DNA from 3 places in the Colwellia sp. BRX9-1 genome. Region 2 is predicted to be linked to each of the others. Evidence: predicted binding sites of a transcription regulator. Region 2 holds the regulator's gene; each other region holds the start of a gene.

The links. Region 2 encodes FliA, which starts transcription of late flagellar genes. Its sites were predicted from a motif close to CTAAAGNTNNNNNNNNNNNNGCCGATA; they were not measured.
Region 1: H4J76_RS13360 (VC2046/SO_2500 family protein) is a predicted target of FliA. The motif match lies at 923-949, and genes of this name have one in related genera.
Region 3: pomA (flagellar motor protein PomA) is a predicted target of FliA. The motif match lies at 1,585-1,611, and genes of this name have one in related genera.

The regions. Positions count from the first base shown of each region.
Region 1 is NZ_JACGVM010000014.1:40,742-43,018, reverse strand. Features, by position in the region: gene H4J76_RS13365 (YchJ family protein) at 1-136, shown strand, start outside; gene H4J76_RS13360 (VC2046/SO_2500 family protein) at 343-888, opposite strand; gene xthA (exodeoxyribonuclease III) at 1,093-1,899, shown strand; gene rlmA (23S rRNA (guanine(745)-N(1))-methyltransferase) at 1,916-2,277, shown strand, end outside.
Region 2 is NZ_JACGVM010000001.1:525,425-527,701, reverse strand. Features, by position in the region: gene H4J76_RS02440 (protein phosphatase CheZ) at 1-427, opposite strand, end outside; gene cheY (chemotaxis response regulator CheY) at 476-859, opposite strand; gene H4J76_RS02430 (RNA polymerase sigma factor FliA) at 911-1,630, opposite strand; gene H4J76_RS02425 (MinD/ParA family protein) at 1,705-2,277, opposite strand, start outside.
Region 3 is NZ_JACGVM010000004.1:202,412-204,688, forward strand. Features, by position in the region: gene H4J76_RS06445 (flagellar motor protein MotB) at 1-633, opposite strand, end outside; gene pomA (flagellar motor protein PomA) at 646-1,413, opposite strand; gene H4J76_RS06455 (exodeoxyribonuclease VII small subunit) at 1,927-2,190, shown strand; gene ispA ((2E,6E)-farnesyl diphosphate synthase) at 2,190-2,277, shown strand, end outside.

The DNA.
Region 1 (2,277 bases), on a different contig from region 2:
CTTTGTTGTTGAAAAGGGGCAATGGCGATATTTAGATGGTGAAGTCAGTAACAATGAAGCGCTGATAGCACCAAAAAGAAACCAAGCTTGCTTTTGCGATAGTAATAAAAAATTTAAACAATGCTGTGGCCGGTAAATTCGACAATTAACAATCAAGTTCTTCCCAAAAGAAACCAGCGATGCTTTTGTCATAGCAATAAAAATTTAGACAATGCTGTAGCAAGTAAACTCAACAATTAACAATCAAGTTTAAACATTGCTCAGGCCAGTAAACTGAAAAAGTTAATCACAAATAACGTCAACACAAACGCACGATTTTATTGGCATGCTAATGCAATAACCTTATGCTATAGCATCAAGTAACGGCGCTTTAACGATAGTGTTATGCACGGCGTTAAGCCAACCTTTAGTATCGAATGATAATCTTGAACTGTCGGTGTCTTGCGGCGTATTATTCTTTGTATGATTAAATTTTTTCTGGCAGTACAGCGAGGTATTATTTAATACTTCTTGTCTGATATGCTTTTTATCATCTCGAAAAGCAAGCGGTTTAGGCAACAAAGCATTTGATAAACGTAATTCTGCTAGGTTATTCTGCTGAATAAGTTCTGCTTGATCAAATATTGCTGTGCTGTGATTTTCATTCAGAGATAAAGGTGCTTTATCAGGAAGGTCAAACTCTTTACGTAAGCTTGCATCATTAGTCGTTTTAGTGTCAACGACAGTTTTTGGCAAAGAAAATTGACTATGGCTAGGTACGTCATCACTTAGCATTGCCAATAAGAGTGAAAAGTCAGCTCGTCGAGCGCTGTGCACACTTACATTAAGTTGTTCACCTAATTGTAATTCGTGTACCAGAATTTGACTGTCAACTGACTCTGTAAGCAATGTACTTCAACTTTATTATTTTCTCTAAAGCTTATATCGGCAATCCTTTAATTTAGTTGAGTTTAATTTCTATTTATTTACACATTTACCTGTCTATTAAAAAGTTGATGTTAATAAGTACCTAATTCACTTCACTAGCAATTAATAATAACCTTCTCTGATAACTTCTGGTAGCATGTGGAAAAAATCAATATCGAGTCTTTTATGAAAATCATTAGCTTTAACATTAACGGCCTTCGTGCGCGTTTACACCAACTTCAAGCCATCATTGATAAGCACCAGCCTGATATTATTGGCTTACAAGAAATCAAAGTTCATAATGATGCTTTTCCCGTTGAAGCTGTTGAAGCTATGGGTTATCACGTTTATTTTCATGGTCAAAAAGCACATTATGGTGTGGCTATGTTATGTAAAAAAGCAGCCAATATTGTTAAAATGGGCTTTGCTAGCGATACTGAAGAGTCTCAAAAACGTATGGTGATGATTGAGACCACCAATGAACAAGGTGAAAAAGTAACGGTATTAAACGGTTATTTCCCGCAAGGCGATAACATCGCTCATGAAACAAAATATCCCTATAAGCGTCAATTTTATAAAGACTTGATGACCTATTTAAATGATAACCATACCCCAGATGAGCACGTAGTCATTATCGGCGATATTAATATTTCACCTGCTGATTTAGATATTGGTATTGGTGAGCCTAACCAAAAGCGTTGGTTAAAGACTGGTAAGTGTAGTTTTCAACCAGAAGAAAGAGAATGGCTTGCAACTTTAATGGCTTGGGGATTTAAAGATACGTTTAGAGAATTGCATCCAACAAAAGCGGAACGTTATTCTTGGTTTGACTATCGTTCTAAAGGTTTTGTTGATAATCGTGGTTTACGCATCGATGTGGTTTTGGCAACGCACAAGATGGCGGCAACGTGTATCGAAGCCGATATTGATTACGAACTACGTGCTATTGAAAAACCTTCAGATCACGCGCCGATTTGGTCTACTTTTAAGTAGCTGTTGAGTAAATACTATGTTCCTTGCTCAATACGTTTGCCCCATTTGTAAAAAATCATTAGTGTTAGCTAACCAAAGCTATCGTTGTCAGAACAACCATAGCTTTGATGAAGCAAAAGAAGGTTATGTAAACTTATTGCCCGTTCAACATAAACATTCAAAAGACCCTGGTGATAACAAAGCCATGGTTAACGCACGTCGTCAATTTCTAGATAAAGGCTTTTATCAACCGCTCGCTGATGAATTACAATCTCTATATCAACAATATGGTGATTTAACAAAGCCGGTATTTGATGCTGGCTGTGGTGAAGGTTTTTATACTCAACAGTATGTAAGGCCTACCAACCGTGTTTATGGTATTGACATTGCAAAAAATGC
Region 2 (2,277 bases):
CTATATCAACACATAAACTTTTAAATTCGGTTAATTCCAATTTGTTATGCATTAATTTTTGCCATAACGGATTAACAGCCTTTATTTGCTTTTGTATCGTATCCACAACGGGAAAAATAGATTCAACAGCATCCATGGTTTTATTAGCGGCTTCTTCCGTTCGCGTTATAACGTAGTTTAGACGTTCTTGAGCATCGGGGATATCTGCTGTCGCTAAATCATTTAACCTGGAATCTAATTGAAAATTATTTAATGAGTCATGTAGTTGGCGAGTCAGCTTGCCTATTTCAGCAAACAATTCAGAATTAATTGGATTTTGAATTTCAGCAATTAATTCATCTGCCTTGTCTTGTTGACCACTTTCTAAATATTCGACCAGTAGCTTTGCTTCTTCCAAAGAAACATGCACATTTGTATTCGCACTCATGCAAAAACCTCACGTTTAGATTAATTAATTATCTATCTAATTAAGGAATTAACCTAAGCGTTGAAATATTTTATCTAATTTGGCGTTTAACGTCGCTGCGGTAAATGGTTTTACAATATAGCCATTAACACCCGCTTGAGCCGCCATCACAATTTGTTCTTTCTTTGCTTCAGCAGTGATCAGCAATACTGGGATATGTGATAATTTCGCATCGGCACGGATGGCTTTGAGCAAATCAATACCTTGCATACCTGGCATATTCCAATCAGTTACAACAAAGTCAAAAGAGCCTTCTTTTAACATCGGTAAAGCAGTGCTACCGTCATCTGCTTCTGAAATGTTAGTGAAACCTAAATCTCGTAACAAGTTTTTGACGATACGTCTCATCGTTGAAAAATCATCAACAACAAGAACTTTCATATTTTTATCCAAGGCACCCTCCGGTGAGAACATTTTAAAATTGTGATTATATGTATATTCTACTCAACTTTGCCAAGATTGCATACGTCCTTTTAACCTATGCATCGCTTGACTGTGAATTTGGCTAACACGCGACTCACTTACATCAAGCACTTGACCAATCTCTCGAAGATTTAATTCTTCGTCGTAATATAGTGACAGTACTAGAGCTTCGCGTTCGGGTAAAGTGGAAATGCATGCTGTTAACGATTTTTTAAAAACTATTTTTTCAAAATTATCATAGGGATCGTTATTATTCACATCTTCCATATTCGATATAGCATCTGTCCCCGTACTTAAGTCTTCAATACCAATTATTTTACCGGTACTTACCTCACTTAGAATATGATGGTAGTCATTTAACGAAATATCAAGTTTTTCAGCAACTTCAATATCAGTTACATCACGACCTAAACTTGCTTCAAGCAATTTTATCGCTTCACTGACCATGCGGCTATTTTTATGAACAGAGCGGGGAGTCCAGTCACCACGGCGTATTTCATCAAGCATAGCACCACGGATACGAATACCAGCAAAGGTTTCAAAACTTGCACCTTTGCCGTGATCAAAATTATTAGACGCTTCAAGCAGGCCTATCATGCCTGACTGAATAAGGTCATCAACCTGCACGCTCGCAGGCAACCTTGCTAATAGGTGATAAGCGATTCTTTTCACTAAAACTGTATGCTGCGAAATTATAGCAGATTTATCAGTTTGAATACTGTAAGCATTTGGTTTTACCACTATCGCTCACTCGCTAAATTATAGGAAAGATATAGAACTTTCAACAAAGTACTCATATCTGATTACTATTGTTATTAATGTTCTAACAATTGTTCAATAAAAAACTCTAAATGACCTGACGCTTGTTTAGGCACCGGCCATTTAATTAAATTACCTGCTAAAGATTTAAAAGCAACCGCTGCAGGCGATTGTGGATAAGCTTCAACAATTGCTTTTTGTTTTCTAACGGAATTTCTTATATTTTCGTCAAATGGAATGACAGCAACGAGTTCAAGTGCAACATCTAAAAATCGATCGGTAACTTTAGAAAGCTTACCAAAGAGTTGCTGTCCTTCTCTTGGCGTTCTCACCATGTTGGCAACAACTTTAAATTTAAATACGCCATGATCTCGACTTAATAATTTCATTAGGGCGTAGCAATCAGTAATAGATGTAGGTTCATCACAGACCACTAACATCACATCTTGTGAGGCACGGCAAAAGCTTAGTACCATGTCGGAAATACCGGCTGCAGTGTCAACAATAAGTACATCAAATTTTGTGTTCATATCACTAAAAGCGCGAATTAAACCCGCATGTTCAGCAGGCGTTAAATCGACCATAGATTGTGAACCTGACGTAGCAGGAATGATATTAATACCAGCGGG
Region 3 (2,277 bases), on a different contig from region 2:
TATTTCTCTAATAATAGGGCGAAACTGTGGTTGTAAAAAAGCAGAACCCGAAGGAAAAGAACCATTTTCACGAATACGAATAATCACTTGTTGTCCGAGAGATTCAAGCTCTATGGCACCATCTTGAATTTGTTGTTCTAATTGATCAGCAATTTTTTTAACTAATTCATTTACTTGCTCTTGCGAAGCCTGCTCTAATTCGTCTTGAGCCTTTTGCATTGCCTGGGCTGACATTTCATCTGCAGTACTTTGTGATTGTCCACCACGTTCTGTACCTCGTTGTTCTTGTCGACCACCAGCAGAGGTTTCATCACCTGCTTGAAACTCTAACATCTGTTGGGTCATTTCCATGGTTTGCTGTTGAATAACTTCTATAGGTGTTGGCTCAGGTTTACCTGGGCGAAATTCTTGCGCAATAATACTGGTGCCTTTAGGAATATCTTTTACTTCAATCTTATTTTGTACACCAAACGCAAACTTCATCGAACCTGCAATTTGTTTAAACTTTAAAACATCCATTTCAGAAAAAGATAACAGCAAAACGAAAAAGCACATCAATAGTGACATTAAGTCAGCAAAAGTACCCATCCAAGCGGGAAGCCCCGGAGGTGGACATTTACATTTTTCAGCCATAAATTACTCCCGTTACTCTTCTTCTGTGGTATTTACAGCACGTTTACCTTCAGCAAGATAGTTTTTAAGTAACCCTTCTATGACACGTGGATTTTGTCCGTCTTGAATACCCAGAATAGCGTCAAGAATAAGCTCCTGGTTCATTTTTTCTTCAGCAAGGCGAAGCCTGAGTTTTGACGCTATAGGAATGGCAATAACGTTAGCGAGGAATGCTCCATATAGGGTTGTTAGTAGTGCAACCGCCATAGCTGGACCAATAGATTTGGGGTCATCCATGTTTGATAACATCGCGACCAAACCAATTAAGGTGCCAATCATGCCCATCGCGGGTGCCACATCAGCAAGTGCCATCATCATACCTACGCCTGTTTCATGGCGTTCAGCAGTAAGCTCAATATCTTTTTTTAGTGTGCCACGTACTACATCTGCATCGTGGCCATCGACCAACATATCGACCCCTTTTTGCATAAAGCCGTTAGTTATCTCTGCTTCTTCTAAAGCCAAAAACCCCCCTTTACGAGCGGCATCAGCCATTTCAACTGATTTTTCAATAAGGTCGTCAGGCTGTTCAATTTTAAACATAAAAGCCTTACCTATAATTTTCCCAATTCCAAAAAACTGACCAAGATTATAGTTAGATAAAACAACAAATATTGAACCACCAAAAACAATAATAACTGACTGAACGTCAATAAACATGCCGATATCACCAGACAACATCATTGCCATAATGAGTAAACCTATTGCGCCTACTACACCTAATATTGTTGCTATATCCACAAAAAAGTCTCCACAAAAAAATGATACGGATAGTCGTATTATTTGATAATACATTAAGGTATTACGATACGCGAATACTTATATTCTTATCCACACTCGTGATTTAACCGTAACCATCCAAAGCGCGCAGTTAAAACTGCATATGAATGGCTTACGGTTCTATAAGTTTATTATCGCCCATATTGTCAATAACTTAAGTAATTAGTCGCTATTTTTAAGGTTAACTTTGCTGAACAAAATAATTGTTCAATATCTTTAACAACGTATAGTCCAGAGACAGTTAATACTGCCAACTAAATTCGCCATATTTAAGCTTACCCAATTTATATTTATCTAGTTATCGTTAACCACAGCGCTTTAACGATAAATATAAGCGCCAATGTAGTCATAGAATGACCGACAATAGAAAGTATATGATAGTCATTAAGGGGCAAAAGCATTTGAAGTTTATTGATTAATTAAGGCGTTTGGTATAAATTTGCGCCTAGATATTTAATCACTGAACTCTCGATGATGGCTAAGAAAAAAATAGAAAACTTAAGCTTTGAAGAATCACTCTTAGAACTTGAAACTATTGTTCAGAATTTAGAACAAGGAGCATTGAGTTTAGAAGATTCAATGACCCTTTTTGAGCGCGGCTTAAATCTCAGCCAAGCCAGTCAAGAAAAGTTAAAAAATGCAGAACAAAAAATTCAAATTTTACTGACTAAGAATGGTAAAGCCCAACTTGAAGATTTTGAAAACGAAGTTGACTCAGAAAGTTTGGGTAGTAATTAGTGACCCAATTATACCAACTCGACTTTTATCAAACGCGCATTAATGAATACCTTGCCGACAAATTAGCCGCTTATGAAATAAATGATC